Regions from separate parts of the Rhizobium sp. AN80A genome, predicted to be linked through region 1. Evidence: riboswitches for the same ligand, from Rfam matches in the RefSeq annotation. Region 1 holds a riboswitch; the other holds the start of a gene.
What was found. Region 1 has a riboswitch for cobalamin ahead of bluB (5,6-dimethylbenzimidazole synthase). Riboswitches for the same ligand answer to the same signal wherever they lie in the genome.
Positions count from the first base shown of each region.

Region 2: linked by a shared signal. The riboswitch ahead of P3R82_RS04355 (ABC transporter substrate-binding protein) and the one ahead of bluB (5,6-dimethylbenzimidazole synthase) in region 1 are both predicted to bind cobalamin.

Region 1 is NZ_JASJPX010000003.1:927,120-934,944, reverse strand. It holds gene P3R82_RS16115 (NADP-dependent malic enzyme) at 1-1,229, shown strand, start outside; gene P3R82_RS16110 (DUF2865 domain-containing protein) at 1,401-2,531, shown strand; gene bluB (5,6-dimethylbenzimidazole synthase) at 2,544-3,230, opposite strand; cobalamin riboswitch at 3,270-3,453, opposite strand; gene P3R82_RS16100 (hypothetical protein) at 3,479-4,312, opposite strand; partial or broken gene P3R82_RS16095 (LTA synthase family protein) at 4,587-6,483, shown strand; gene P3R82_RS16090 (DUF1003 domain-containing protein) at 6,571-7,095, shown strand; gene P3R82_RS16085 (TadE/TadG family type IV pilus assembly protein) at 7,269-7,691, shown strand; gene P3R82_RS16080 (pilus assembly protein TadG-related protein) at 7,688-7,825, shown strand, end outside.
Region 2 is NZ_JASJPX010000001.1:928,495-936,319, reverse strand. It holds gene P3R82_RS04370 (aldo/keto reductase) at 1-165, shown strand, start outside; gene P3R82_RS04365 (ABC transporter substrate-binding protein) at 189-1,421, shown strand; gene P3R82_RS04360 (cytochrome c family protein) at 1,604-1,990, shown strand; cobalamin riboswitch at 2,039-2,279, shown strand; gene P3R82_RS04355 (ABC transporter substrate-binding protein) at 2,524-3,555, shown strand; gene P3R82_RS04350 (iron chelate uptake ABC transporter family permease subunit) at 3,591-4,592, shown strand; gene P3R82_RS04345 (ABC transporter ATP-binding protein) at 4,589-5,359, shown strand; gene P3R82_RS04340 (class I SAM-dependent methyltransferase) at 5,366-6,169, shown strand; gene P3R82_RS04335 (ethanolamine ammonia-lyase subunit EutB) at 6,428-7,813, shown strand; gene eutC (ethanolamine ammonia-lyase subunit EutC) at 7,806-7,825, shown strand, end outside.

The DNA of each region.
Region 1 (7,825 bases):
CCATCGCGGCACTCGCGCGCGAGGAGCCGTCCGATGTCGCCGCCCGCGCCTATTCGGATGAAACGCCGATCTTCGGCCCCAACTACCTGATCCCCTCGCCCTTCGATCCGCGGCTCATCCTGCGCATCGCCCCCGCCGTCGCCAAGGCTGCGGCCGACAGTGGCGTGGCACTGCGCCCGATCGCCGATTTCGATGCCTATCTCGACCAGCTGAACCGCTTCGTCTTCCGCTCCGGCTTCGTCATGAAGCCGATTTTCGCGGCGGCTAAGAATGCCGACAAGAAGCGCGTCATCTTCTCCGAAGGCGAAGACGAGCGCGTGCTGCGTGCCGCCCAGGTCCTCCTCGAGGAAGGCATCGCCAAGCCGATCCTGATCGGCCGTCCGCAGGTCATCGAAACACGCCTGCAGCGCTACGGCCTGCGCATCCGTCCGCTGGCGGATTTCGACGTTATCAATCCCGAGGACGATCCGCGCTTCCGCGAATATGTCGAGCTCTATTTGTCGCTGGTCGGCCGCCGCGGCGTCATCCCGGAAGCCGCCCGCACCATCGTTCGCACCAACACGACCGTCATCGGCGCGCTGGCGCTGAAGCGTGGCGAGGCGGACGCGCTGATCTGCGGTCTCGAAGGCCGCTATGAGAAGCACCTGCGCGATGTCCGCCTGATCGTCGGCAAGCGCCCGAATGTCCGCGATTTCTCGGCGCTCAGCCTGCTGATCTCGCAGCGTGGCGCCACCTTCTTCACCGACACCTATGTCACGTTCAACCCGACGGCCGAGGAAGTGGCGGAATCCGCCGTGCTCGCCGCCGAGGAAATCAAGCGCTTCGGCATCACGCCGCGCGCCGCCCTGGTCTCGCATTCGAACTTCGGCTCGCGTGAATCCGAGAGCGCCACCAAGATGCGCGACGCCCTGCAGCTCGTGCGCGAGACCGCGCCCGATCTCGAGGTCGATGGCGAGATGCATGGCGAGAGCGCGATTTCCGAAACGCTGCGCAAGCGCGTCATGCCCAACACGACGCTGCACGACGAAGCCAACCTCCTGGTCTTCCCGAACCTCGATGCGGCCAACATCACCCTTGGCGTCGTCAAGTCGATGATCGATGGCCTGCATGTCGGCCCGATCCTGCTCGGCGCGGCCATGCCCGCCCATATCCTGGCGCCGTCGGTCACCTCGCGCGGCGTCGTCAACATGGCCGCGCTCGCGGTCGTCGAGGCCTCGCAACCCGCCTGATCTGGCCGCCTGATTTGGCCCGCGCGGATGTGTACCGGCGTGATTTGCCTTGAACGCCGGAAATGCGTTAGGCTTTGAGCGGCAGCTTGTTAAGACAAGCAGGTTATATCGAAGGGCGGGCCATGGTCCGCCCTTCGCCATTCGGTATTTGCTCACTGACGGGACGATGCCTTGATCCGCCTCAATATGGCCGCAGCATTTCTGATTGCCCTATCCGCCCCCGCCTATGCGCAGATGGCGCCGATCTGCGGCCAATTGCGCGCTCGTCTCGCCACCGTACCCGAGACGATCGGCGGCAACTCGCCCGAGGTCCGCAGGTTCGCCAGCGCCATCGCCGAGCAGAACATCGAGCTTCGCAAATTGCGCAGCGACCTGCGCCGCAACGGCTGCAGCAGCGGCAGCATGGTGATCATCGGCGGCGACAATGCCGGCTATTGCGGCGAGCTCGATCAGGCCGAAGCGAAGATGCTCGACAACATCGCCAACCTGCAGATGCGCCGAGACCAGCTGCGCGCGCAAAGCCCCGACGCCCGCCTGCGCAACGAGCTGTTCGCGGCCCTCGATGAAAACAACTGCAATGCGCCGATGCAGCAGTATGACGAACCGCAATATGCGAGCCCGCCCAGCATCGACGATCAGGCGATGCGCGATGACACCTTCATTCCGCTCGGTGGCGAGCGGCAGCGCTCCTACACGTTCTCGCCGAGTGGCCAGCCGCTCTCCAATCTGAATACCGTCTGCGTGCGCACCTGCGACGGCGGATTCTTCCCGCTCCGCTCGAACGCCACCTCCTTCGATTTCGCCCGCGACGCCAGCACCTGCCAGCAGATGTGCCCCGGCATCCAGACGGAGCTCTTTTATCGCGACGTCTCCAGTGGCGAGACGGACAGCATGATCTCGGCCTCGTCAGGCGCTCCCTATAGCGCCATGCCGTATGCCTTCGCCTACAAGAACCGCAAGCCCGGCGAGACGTCGTCCTGCAGCTGCAATCTGCCCGCCTATTACGAACAGATGCGCCGCAACCAGCAGGTCGGCGAGCCTCCGCCACAGCAGAGTTCGATCACATCGATCGAAACCCCGAAACCCGCCATCGCCAAGCCCGAGAGCAACGCGACGCCGCAACAGCCGGCGCCACCGCCCCAGCCGCAGGTCCCCGATCGTCCCTACGATCCGACAGCCGGCAAGGTGCGCCAGGTCGGCCCACAGTTCCTTGCCGGCGACCGGGGTACGATCGACCTCAAGAACCCCGCCATGCCGGGCGCGCAGCAGCAACAGCCGCCGGCACCCGCGCCGAAGCGGTAGGGGCATCGCCGGCTACACGCCCCCGCCCCAGCGATCCGCAAACACCAGCTCGTCCAGCGGCAACCGCTGCCGCCATCCCTTCGCGGCGAGTTCCGGCTCCTCGTAAAGCCGGTCGACATAGCCAACGCAGAGCCAGGCGACGATCTCGATCCGCTCAGGCACGCCGAGCGCGCGCTTCAGATCCCTTTCGTGGAAGATGCTGACCCAGCCGACGCCGACGCCTTCGGCACGCGCCGCAAGCCACAGGTTCTGGATGGCGCAGACGGTGGAGTAGGAATCCATTCGCATGTTGTGCGTCCGCCCCAGCACCACCTCGCCGCAGCGATCCGGATCGCAGGTCACGCAGATGCCGACGGGCGCGGTGCGAATGCCCTCCAGCTTCAAGGCGCGGTAGGCCTGCTGACGCTCGCCGGAAAACATCTCCGCGGCCTCGGCATTGGCCTTGGCGAAAGCCTCCCACACGGCCGATCGCACGGCCTCGTCGCGCACCACGATGAAATTCCACGGCTGCATGAAGCCGACCGAAGGCGCGTGATGGGCAGCCGAGAGAAGCCGCCCGATGACGTCATCCGGTACCGGATCAGGCAGAAACTCCGATCGCACGTCTCGTCTGGTCTCTATGGCTCTATAAACGGCGTCGCGCTCGCTCGCCGAAAAGGCACCGGCGCTCGTGAGAGAGCCAGATTGGTCTGGTCGCATCGTCAATCCCCAACAACACAACCGGCCGCTGTCCAGGCGGTCAGTCTATGGATGTCGGGCCGGTCTTCTGACTTGGCTTCATCCGTCTGCGGCACCTTCCCGGCAAATCGCCAGTGGCATCAAGCGGCAGACGTCGGCCTTACAGCGTTGGGCACGTTCCGGTCTTGCACCGAATTCCCGATTCTCCCGCAAGCGCGCGGGCACCCGACGCGCCACCTATGCCGACAAACCGCGCCGGATGCAATCGCTCAAGCTTCGACCGGGAAATATCGGACATAAGCGAACGCGTCACCGTCAGGTGACCAGTTCGGAACATTGATCGACCCCTGCCCGCCGAAGAGCGTAAACAGCGTCGTCAGGTTGCTGCCATCCATATCCATGATCCGCATCCGCACATGCTTGTCGCGCGGGTGATCGAAGACATCGGGATCGTAGGAGATGAGCACGACCTTGTCGTTCCTGGGCGATGGATGCGCGAACCAGTTGCCGTAATCGTCGTGCGTCACCTGCTCGACGCCGGTTCCATCAGGGCGGATGCGCCAGATCTGCATCAGGCCGGTGCGGCTGGAATTGAAGTAGATCCAGCGTCCGTCGGCCGAGTAATCCGGCCCGTCATTGCGCCCCTCGCCATGCGTCAGCCGCCGTTCCTCGCCGCCTGTGACGTCGATCGTGTAGATGTCGAAGACGTCGTCGCGAATGCCGCAATAGGCGAGTTCCTTCCCGTCGGGCGACCAGCCGTGCCAGTAGGAGGGATGATTGGTGGTCACCAATTGTGGCGTGCCGCCATCGATCGGCAGCGTGTAGATCGCCGATTTGCCGAACTCAATCTTGTCGGAAATGACGATCCTCGTGCCATCGGGCGAAATCCCGTGGTCGTTGTTGCAGGCCGTCGCGAAACCGGTATCGACCTTCTCCACCTTCGCCGATCCGTCGAGCGCCAGCCGGTAGAGCAAGCCTTCGTCGTTGAGCAGCAGATAGCTTCCGTCCGGGGCGTAATTGGGCGCTTCCACCAGCCTCTCGGTCTGCCAGATCACACGGGTCTCGCCCGTCCTGATGTTGTGGATCTCGACGGAACTGCGCATGCAAACCTCCTCTTACGCGAACACCTTAAAGACCTACGACAGCTAAATCGGGCGCGCAAGGATCGCGCAGTCGCGGCGTCGCCCGGCCCTGCCGCCGTGTCCATCTGGCCCGGGACAACCGGGCGTCGAGAAGTTTGTGATCAAAAAAACGTTAAGGCCGGGAAACAACCATGGTTCATCTGGCGTTCATGACAAAGATGTGACAGTTCGATGACATTATCATGACGCTGGAGTTCCGACATTGATCGCGCAAGTTTTAAGGTCCGGAGCGGCAATGCGCGAGGCGGTGCTCTATGGTGGCGTCGGCTCCCAAACCCGTCCATCCATCCTGCGCGGCTCGATCGCGGTCGCCCTGACTGCGGTGATGGCGCTGCTCGCGACGTTCTCTGTCGAAGTGATCTCGCGCGGCGGCGTCACCGATGTCGGCGCCTTCCTGACGTCGATGGCCCGTCCGGGAATGACGACGGTCGTCATGTTGACGGTCGTCATGCTGTGCGTCGATGCGGCGCTCGGGCGACGTTTCCTGTCGGCGCTGGTGGTCCTGCCGCTCGTGCTGGTGCCGGCGCTGATATCCAACCAGAAACAGCACTATCTCTCCGATCCGCTCTATCCCTCGGACATGCTGTTCGGCCGCCAGATCCTCGAACTGCTTCCCGTCATGGTACGCGACCGGCCGATGACGGCGGTGGCGGTGGCCGTCGGCATTCTGCTCTCGGTCACCGGTCTCCTGCTTGCCTGGCGCCATGCCTGGCGCCGCCTGCCGAAGATGACAAGCCGCAATCGCATCCGTAATCTCTGCCTGACGGTTCCCGTCATCGCCGCCTTCGGCTCGCTGATGGATTACTCGCAGTATTCCTATATTCGCGACCGCCTGCAGGTCGTGCCGATGATGTGGGATCAGAAGGAGAACTACCGCAGCAACGGCTTCATCCTCGCCTTCATCTTCAACATACCCATGGCCGACGTCGCCTCGCCCGCGGGCTTTGGAACGCAGGCGCTCGACGCGATCCCGTCGCGCAATTACGGTTACATCAAGGGGCCGAGCGACAAGCCCGACGTGATCATGCTGATGAGCAGAATCCTTCTGGGATCCGACGCGCCTGAAGACGCTGGAGTTCCAGCAGGACCCGATGCCGACCATTCGCGCCGCGCAGTCCGGCCACGTCTTCTCGCCGGAATTCGGCGGCATGACCTCGAATGTCGAATTCGAGGCGCTGACCGGCTTCTCCAACGCCTTCCTGCCCTATGGCAGCATCCCCTACCAGCAATATATCCGCAACGACGTCCCCTCGCTCGCCACCTTCTTCCGTGGCGAAGGCTATGCCGCCCGTGCGCTCCACCCGTTCAGCGGCTGGTTCTGGAACCGCAACGAGGTCTACAAGAATTTCGGCTTCGAGGAGTTTCGCACCGAGGAAACCATGCCGGCCATGGAAAAGCGCGGTATCTTCGCTTCCGACGACAGCCTGATGCGGGAGATCATGCAGGAGGCCGACGGGCTCGATCAGCCCTTCTTCTTCTTCGGCGTCACCTTGCAGGGACACGGACCCTACGAGGCCAACCGCTATGCCAGCAACACGGTCGACATCGCCGGCAGTCTGACCGACGCCGACCGCACGACGCTCGGCACCTATACCCAGGGCATCAAGGAGGCCGACGACAGCTTCAGGATGCTGACCGAATGGGCGTCCAGGCGTGATCGCGAGACCATCATCGTGCTCTGGGGCGATCATCTGCCGCCCCTTGGAAGCGTCTATACCAACACCGGCTACATGCCCGATCAGGTCGCGACCCGTCGCGCCTCCGTCGATGTCATGAAGCAGGAACACGAGACGCCGCTGGTCATCTGGTCGAACAGGAAGGGCGTCAAGCAGGATGTCGGCACCATCAGCCCGTCGCAGCTGCCCTATCACCTGCTGAAATTCGCCGGCTACGAGCACCCCTTCTACACCGGCTTTCTCGGCCGCGTGCAGAAGAAATACCCGGTCGTCGACCGCTACCAGCTGATCGCCCGCGACAACGCCGCCTCCCCCGACTGGATCCGCGACGCCAAGACCGTCGATCCGCTGGTCCGCGACTACCGCTACCTGCAATACGACGTCATGTTCGGCAAGGGGCAGAGCATCGAACGCTTCTTCCCGCAGCACGCCTGGCTGAAGGCCGAGGGCACCTGAGTCTGGCATTCGCGCATCTTGCTGCATTGCATTCCTGGCGCAGAACGGAATACTCCCCGCCAACACAAGTTGATCGGGAGTCGCGCCATGAACAATCTCTCCAGTCTGGTCCACCTGCATTTCGACAAATCCGCCAACGAACTCGGCGACATCGAAAAGCGCGTGCTGGCGAAGGCGCATGCGCGCAAGGTCATTTCGACGGATATCAACGCCGCCCTTAGCGCCGAATCCTCATTCGGCGAGCGGATGGCGGACAACATCGCCCGCATCGGCGGCTCCTGGGCCTTCATCACCACCTTCCTGGTCTTTCTGGCCGTCTGGTGCGTGGTCAACACCATCATTCTCGCCACCGGTGCCTTCGACCCCTACCCCTTCATCTTCCTCAATCTCGTCCTCTCCATGGTCGCCGCCATCCAGGCGCCGATCATCATGATGTCGCAGAACAGGCAGGCCGAGCGCGACCGCTTCGAGGCCGCCAAGGACTACGAGGTCAACCTGAAGGCCGAGCTGGAAGTGCTGTCGCTGCATCAGAAGATCGACATGCAGGTGATGACCGAAATCGCCGCCCTGCGCGAGGATATCGCCAAGCTCACCCGCAAGCTCGGCGATTGACATCCGGGTGAGCGAAAATTTAGCCGGCCACAGGCACGGCGCGTCATTTCCGTACACTCCGATATCTCGCGGGTACACGCATGTGGTTTATTAGGTAAGTAAAAATTAAGACGGACAAATGTATCCTTCGGTTGTCTTCGCTGCGGCGAGGATCATCGCAAGGAGTGCAGTGCATGAGGAATGCCCGACGTCTTCTCGCCAATCGGCAGGGCGCTGCCGCGATCGAGTTCGCCATCGTTGCCCCGGTCTTCCTGCTCGTTCTTCTCACCCTGATCGCCTACGGCATCTACCTGAGCGCCGCCCATGCGCTGCAGCAGCTGACGGCGGACGCGGCGCGCACGGCGGTGGCCGGCCTGTCGGAGCAGGAACGCGCCCAGCTCGTCAATAATTACATCGCGCTGTCGACCCTCAACGATCCCCTGATCGATCGCAAGAAGCTTCAGGTCACCGTCGCCACCGACCCCACGAACGCCAACCAGTTCACGGTCACGACGGAGTATGATGCCAGCGCGCTACCGATCTGGAATCTCTATACATTTCCACTTCCCGACACGAAGATCCGCCGCTTCGCCACCATCCGCATGGGGGGTATATGAAAGCAGGCGTAAGGCGATATCTGGCGGGCCTCTGCGCCCGCCGGGATGGCAATATCGCGATCATGGCCGCGCTCAGCGCGCCTTTGATCATCTCGACGCTGGCGCTCGGCATAGATTTCGGCGCGATGACGCTG
Region 2 (7,825 bases), on a different contig from region 1:
GCCATCGCCGACATCGTGCTCAGCCAAACGGATAGAGCCGAGATCGATGCGATCCTCGCGCAATCAAGGCCGCTCGACGGCGACGTCTATACGCTGGAGCGGGACCGGGAAGGCCGCCACGGCAGCATCATGAAGTACAATCTCAACAAAGGGGAACAAAAATGAGAACGACATTCCTGCTTTCCGCCATGGTCGCTGCCCTTGCGGCGTCCACGGCGCCGACGTTCGCGGCCGATTGCGACATCACCGTCGGCCTCGTCATGGAACTGACCGGCCCGGCCGGCGAATATGGCCAGGCGGGCGCCAAGTCCGTCGAGATGGCTTTCCGCGATATCAACGATGCCGGTGGCGTCAATGGTTGCAAGATCGTTGCGGACACGCGCGACAGCCAGAGCCAGGGCAACGTCGCTGTCGATCAGGCGACCCAGCTCGTCAACATCAAGAAGGTGCCGGTCGTCATCGGCGGCATCATCTCGTCGGTCTCTATCCCGATCCTGACATCGGTGACGGCGCCGGCAGGCGTCGTGCAGGTCTCGCCCGCATCCTCTTCTCCGACGCTGACCGAGCTTGGCCGCAGCGGCAAGACCAACGGCGTCTTCTTCCGCACCATCACGTCCGATGCGCTGCAGGGCACGGCGGCCGCGAAGTTCGCGATCGATCAGGGCCTGAAGAAGATCGCGATCATCAACGTCAACAACGACTTCGGCGTCAACATGGTCAAGGAGTTTTCGACCGCGTACCAGAAGCTCGGCGGCACGATCACCTCGACCACGCCCTATAACGAGAAGCAGTCGAGCTATGCCTCGGAAGCCAGCGCCGCCATGGCCGGTGATCCCGATGCGCTCTATCTCGTCAGCACCCCCGTCGACGGCGCCACCATTGCCCGCGCCTGGGTTTCCGGCGGCGGCAAGCAGACCTTCCTGTTGAACGACGGCATGAACTCCAAGGACTTCATCGAAAGCGTCGGGGCGCAGTATCTGGAGAATGCCTACGGCACCTCCTCGGGCACCAGCCCGACGGCGTCCACGGAATATTTCAATGGCAACTACGAAGCCTTCTCCGGCGGCATCTCGCCGTCGGCGCCGGCCGCCGACCGCTCCTATGACGCCGGCGCGATCGTGGCGCTGGCGATCGCCAAGGCCGGCAAGGCCGACGCGGCCGCCATCAAGGCAGCGATGCCCGAGGTCGTCGCCGAGGGCGGCACGCCCATTTACGCCGGCAAGGCCGAGTTCGCCAAGGCGCTGCAGCTCATCAAGGATGGCAAGCCGGTGAAGTACGAGGGCGTCATCGGGCCCGTCAGCTTCGACAAGTATGGCGATATCACCGGTCCGTTCCGCTTGTGGAAGATCACCAATGGCGAAGTGACCACGCTCGGCGAGCTGAGCGCCGAAGAAGTGACCAAGATCAAGGCCGCGCAATAATGCGTCAGGCGACATGGGAGCTGTGCTCCCATGTCGCACCAGTCTGGTCTGGGCGCACAGATGATTTGTTGGGTAAACAGCGTCGTTCGCGGGTCGCGCCGTGCAAGACGACGAGGCCGGGTCTCGTGTGACAGCCGCGCGATCCATCGGCAACCGGAACCACAACGACAGACCATCGACACATGAAAAAACGTCCAATCCTCCTATCGATCTGTTCGATCACCAGCCTGCTCGTCATGACATCCACGGTATCCGCACAGGATCTGGAGAATGGACGACGGGCCTTCCGGTCCTGTGCCTCCTGTCACTCGGTCGATTCAGAGCGCAGCGGCTTCGGCCCGTATCTCAAAGGTGTCGTCGGTCGTCCCGCGGGCAGCTTGTCCGGATATAGATATTCCGAGGCGATGAAAGCGGCCGGCGCCGGCGGGCTTGTCTGGGACGAGGCGGCGCTGGCGGAATTCCTCTCCAGCCCGAAAAAGAAAGTGCCGGGCACGAAGATGAGCTTCGGCGGCCTCTGGACGACTTCGGAAATTGACGACCTGATCGGCTACCTGCGAGCCAATCCATAAACGCGCCGAATGTCGGTTCGTCATGGCTTGACGTCTTGGCGCCTGATCGCCTAAGTCTCATTCGATGGTTCCCGAAGGGATGACTTCCGACGGGATTAATAGGGAACACGGTGCGGATGACCCGAATGGGGCCAAGACCGTGGCTGCCCCCGCAACTGTAAGCGGATTGCCTGATGTCCTCGTGGTGTTCTTCTGGAGCACCATGCCACTGCGAAAGCTCTTCGTGGGAAGGCAGATGTCAGGCGCATATCCGCAAGCCAGGAGACCTGCCGTCAAAACAGTGTCCACCATCCCGGACGGGGTTGTCCGGAGAGGAGCATCATATGATGGTTTTTGACGTCAACCGCTGGCGCGGTCCCGCTTTATTCCCCTCCGTAACTCTCATGTCCGTGATCCCGAGATAGCGTTCGCCGCCGCACGATATCGAGCGAGCGCTTTGCTGTGTCGTTCCGCATCGTTCGCGGCGGTCCCCGCTTCGAGTTTCACAGCCGCAGCCAGTGGGCTGCGGGCTTCAGCCATACATGAGGACCAACATGAACCGCATCATCCTGCGAACCGCGCTGCTTTCGATCGCGACGGCTTGCACTTTCACGACCTTTCTCCCGTCCGCCCAGGCCGCGGCGACGACCTATCCCTTGACGATCACCAATTGCGGTCAGCAGGTGACATTCGACAGCGCGCCGAAGAAAACGGTGTCGATCGGCCAGGGCATGACCGAAATTCTCTACTCGCTCGGCCTTGCCGACAAGGTGGTGGGGACGGCGGTCTGGGTCGGACCGGTGCTGCCCGCCTATGCCGAGGTCAACAAGGGGATCAAGCGACTGGCAGACAACGATCCGAGTTTTGAATCCGTCGTCGGCCAGGAGCCGGATCTCGTCGCGGCTGAGTTCGAATGGCACGTCGGCACGCAAGGGTCGGTCGGCAAGCGCGAGCAGTTCGCCGGTCTTGGCATCAAGACCTACGTTTCTCCGGCCGATTGCGTCGCGAAGACCAATACGAATGGCGGCGACGGCGTGCGTAGCGAACTCTTCACGATGGAGCTGATCTATCGGGAAATCGCCGAACTGGCTGAGATCTACGACGTCCAGGATCGCGGCTCAGCCCTGATTGATACCTTGAAGAAGCGCGAGGCGGATGCCGCTGCGTCGCTCGGCGGGTCGGCAAAGGATCTGCCGATCGCTTTCTGGTTCTCCAGCAAGGAAGTGGCGGGTGATGCCTTCATCGCCGGCAAGAACAGCGCTCCCGCCTATATTCTGAAGATGCTCGGCGCCCGCAACGTCGTCAGCACCGAGGAAGAGTGGCCGCTGGTCGGCTGGGAAACGATCGCGCAGGCCAATCCGGCGGTCATCGTCATCGCCAACATGGACCGCCGTCGCTACACCGCGGACGATCCCAAGGCGAAGATCGATTTTCTGGAAAAGGACCCGGTCACGAGCCAGCTCGACGCGGTGAAGAACAGGCGTTTCGTCGAGATGGATGCGCAGTCGATGAACCCGACGATCCGCACCATTGATGGCCTGGAAGGCCTGGCCGCGGGCATCAAGTCCTTCGGTCTCGCCAAGTGAGGCACGCGTCGATAACCCACCGGGGATGGGGAACGCTGCTGCTTCTCTTCGCTATTGCCGCCGCGGCATTGGGCCTTGTCATCAGTCTCGCCGTGTCGATCGGCGAGATTCCCATTCCGGTCGCCACGACGGCCAAGGCCGTGGCGAACCGTGTATTCGGCACCGGCTTTGAACTGAGCCGCATCCATGAAGGCATCATCTGGGACTATCGGCTGAGCCGCGCGCTTGTCGCCGCAAGCGCCGGCGCGGCCTTGGCGCTATGCGGCGCGGTGCTGCAGGCGCTGTTGCGCAATCCGCTGGCCGAGCCCTATGTGCTCGGCATCTCCGCCGGCGCGTCCACCGGAGCGGTCGCCGTCATGATCCTCGGTTTCGGCTACGGGGTCCTGACGCTTTCGGCCGGCGCCTTCGTCGGCGCTGTCGCCGCGTTCCTGCTGGTCTCGTTGCTCGCCGCCGGCTCCGGCGGCGGGACTGACCGCATCATCCTGGCCGGCGTCGCCGGCTCACAGCTTTTCAACGCGTTGACGTCCTATATCGTCACGACGTCGGCCAATGCCGAGCAGGCGCGCGGTGTCATGTTCTGGCTTCTCGGCAGTCTCGCGGGCGTGCGTTGGCCGGATGTCTATCTCGCCGCCCCTGTCGCGATCGGCGGCTTCCTCGTCTGCATGCTCTACGCCCGCGCGCTCGATGCGTTCACCTTCGGCACCGATGCGGCGGCGGCGCTCGGCATTCCGGTCGCCGGCATCAGGATCGCACTGCTAGCTCTCACCGCGTTGTTGACGGCAACGATGGTCAGCATCGTCGGCTCGATCGGCTTTGTCGGCCTCGTCATTCCGCATGCGGCGCGCTTCGTGGTCGGGCCGGGGCATGGACGCTTGTTGCCGGCAACGGCGATATCCGGCGCCATCTTCATGGTGGTCGCCGATATCGTCTCGCGCGTCATCGTCCCGCAGCAGGTGCTGCCGATCGGCGTGGTCACCGCGCTCTTCGGCGCGCCGGCATTCGCGCTCATTCTCTACAAGGCGAGGCGACCCGCATGAGCATTTCCATCAGCGACGTGTATTGGGCAACGTCAGGCGTGCTTGTCGTCAAGGGCGTGAGCCTCGAGGTGCCAACTGGCCAGACGCTTGGCCTGATCGGGCCGAACGGTTCCGGAAAATCCAGCCTGCTGCGATTGATCGGCGGGCTGCGCAAGGTCAAGAGCGGCGTCATTACGCTCGGTGATACCGGCATCGAGACGATGCCACGTCGCGATATCGCCAAGCGCGTCGCCTTTGTCGAGCAGCAAGCCACGACCGAGACGCAGGTGACGGTGACCGAGGTCGTGCGTCTCGGACGTACACCCCATCGTGGTCCGCTGGCGCCTTGGAGCACTGTTGACGAAGAGGCGGTGGACAACGCGCTGCGGCAGGTAGGCATGCTCGGAAAAGCACGGCAGCTCTGGCACACGCTGTCGGGCGGCGAGCGTCAGCGCGTTCATATCGCGCGCGCCCTGGCGCAGACGCCGAGCGAGCTTCTGCTCGACGAGCCGACCAATCATCTCGACATTCAGCATCAGCTCGAAATCCTGTCGCTGGTCTCGAAACTGCCGATCACCAGCATCGTCGCGCTTCATGATCTGAACCTCGCCGCCATGTTCTGCGACAGGATTGCCGTGCTCAGCCAGGGTCGGCTTGTCGCGGTCGGCCCGGCGGACGAGGTGCTGACGGAGGAGCTGATCGCCGACGTGTTCGGGGTGCGCGCCCATATCGAGCGTTCGCCGCATCACGGGCGGCAACATATTCATTTTCTTGACTGCATTTCTTGAGGTTCGATGTCCATCAGACAAACCAACTTCGATCTGAAGGAAGAGATCCGGGAGTATTGGTCCAAGCGTTCGCAGACTTTCGATCTTGCCTTCGGTCACAGGATACCGCGTGGCCCGGAGTTCGATGCCTGGCAGCAGCCGATGCGCGATCACCTGGGGCCGACGCCTTTGCGTGTCCTCGAACTCGCCTGCGGGACCGGCGAGGTTACGGCGCTGATCCACGATCTCGGCCATGATGTGACCGCGCTGGATTTTTCCGAGGCGATGCTGTCCGTCGCGAATGCCAAGCATGCCGGCAAGGACCGGCTGCGTTTCGTGCTCGCCGACGCGGAAAACCCGATGGAGCCGGACGCCTGCTACGACGCCATCATTTGCCGGCATCTGGTCTGGACGCTGACCGATCCCGCAAAGGCGTTCGGCGAGTGGCATCGGGTGTTGAAGCCGGGCGGCACGCTGCTGGTGTTCGACGGCGATTGGGCGAAGCCGACGCGGCTCGGCCGCGCTGCGGCATGGCTCATCCGCCGGATCGATCGTTTCTGCGGCGCGGACCGCCATTATGATGGCGCGATGAGCGAGCGCCATTCGGCGATCATGTCCGCGCTCCCCTTCGGCGCCGGGCTGCGGCCGGATGATCTCATTCCGCAATTGAAGCAGGCCGGCTTCGTGGACTTCGAGATTTCGTCGCATGGCCCGATAGCCAAGGCGCAGCGACGTGGCGCCAATCTGCGCAACAAGCTCAGAACGCTGGTCTACCGGCGCTTCATTCTCGTCGCCAAATCCGCTGGCGCCTCGCACGGTGGCGAGGCCTGATCTATCGCCAAAAGGCGGTCGAATTGGTGCCGTCGGCGAATTTTGCGGCGTCTTGTCATCGGAGCATGTTGACGTGATCGGCTGGACTGGGTCATCTGCGGATAACGGCATGGCGCTCATGCTTGCGGTGATCGGCACGGGAGGCCGCTAACTGTCTCGAACGGCCGAGCGCCGGCAGTCTCAAGGGAGGAATACACCTGTCAGCCAGCCCGATCGGATCGGGATGGGCTGAAACCCTTGAACGCTAGGACTCCCGCAATGGCATACAGCACGACGATCGAACGAACGCGTTTCGGCTTTCGCGATCTCAAGGACCTCCTCGCGAAAGCGACGCCGGAACGTTCCGGCGACCAACTCGCCGGCATCGCGGCAAGCGGGCCGGTCGAGCGGCTCGCGGCGCAGATGGCGCTTGCCGATCTGCCGCTGAAGGCGTTTTTGGCTGACGAGGTTATCCCGTCGGAGAGTGATGAGGTCTCCGCGCTGATCGCCAGGCAGTTCGACGCCAAAGCCTTCGCGCTGATCAGCTCGTTCACGGTGGGTGAGTTTCGCGAGTGGCTGCTGAAGCCTGAAACCGATCAGCGGGTACTCGAAGCGATCACCTATGGCATCACGCCGGAGATGCTGGCCGCTGTTTCCAAGATCATGCGGCTGCAGGATCTGATCGCCGTCGCCGCCAAGCGGCAGGTCGTCACGCGCTTTCGCAACACGCTCGGCCTGACCGGCCGATTGTCGACCCGCAACCAGCCGAACCATCCGACCGACGATAGCCGCGGCATTGCCGCCTCGGCGATCGATGGTCTTCTGATGGGCTCCGGCGACGCCGTGATCGGCGTCAATCCGGCGACCGACAGTGTCGAGGATTATGTGCGGATCGTTTCGCTGCTCGACGAGATCCGCGAGCGGCTCGCCATACCCACGCAAACATGCTGTCTCGGGCATGTTACCACGGCCATTCGCGCGGTCGAGGCGCGTGCGCCGGTTGATCTGATGTTCCAGTCGGTCGCGGGATCGCAGAAGGCCAATGAAGGCTTCGGCATCGATCTCGCGCTGTTGAAGGAGGCGCAGGATGCCGGGCGATCGCTGAAGCGCGGCATGCCGGGCGCCAATCTGATGTATTTCGAAACCGGGCAGGGGGCAGCACTTTCGGCCGACGCCCATTTCGGCGTCGACCAGCAGACGATGGAGACGAGGGCCTATGCCGTCGCGCGTGAGTTCGATCCGCTGCTGGTCAATACGGTCGTCGGCTTCATCGGGCCCGAATATCTCTTCAACGGAAAGCAGATCATCCGCGCCGGCATCGAGGACCATTTCTGCGGCAAACTGCTCGGCCTGCCGATGGGTGTCGACGTTTGCTACACGAACCATGCCGATGCCGACCAGGAAGACATGGACACGCTGTTGACGCTGCTTTGCGCGGCAAACGTCAATTTCGTCATCACGGTGCCTGGTGCCGACGACATCATGCTGAACTACCAGTCGCTGTCCCACCACGACGCCGTGTTCTGCCGCGAGACCCTTGGGCGCCCGCCGGCGCCGGAGTTCGAGGCGTGGCTTCGCGACGTGGGACTGACCAATGAAGCCGGGGCGCTGTCGGGTGCGCCTGCCATGCTGACCGATTACTTGTCGAGGGCCGCTCTTGTCTAAGTCCGACGCCGC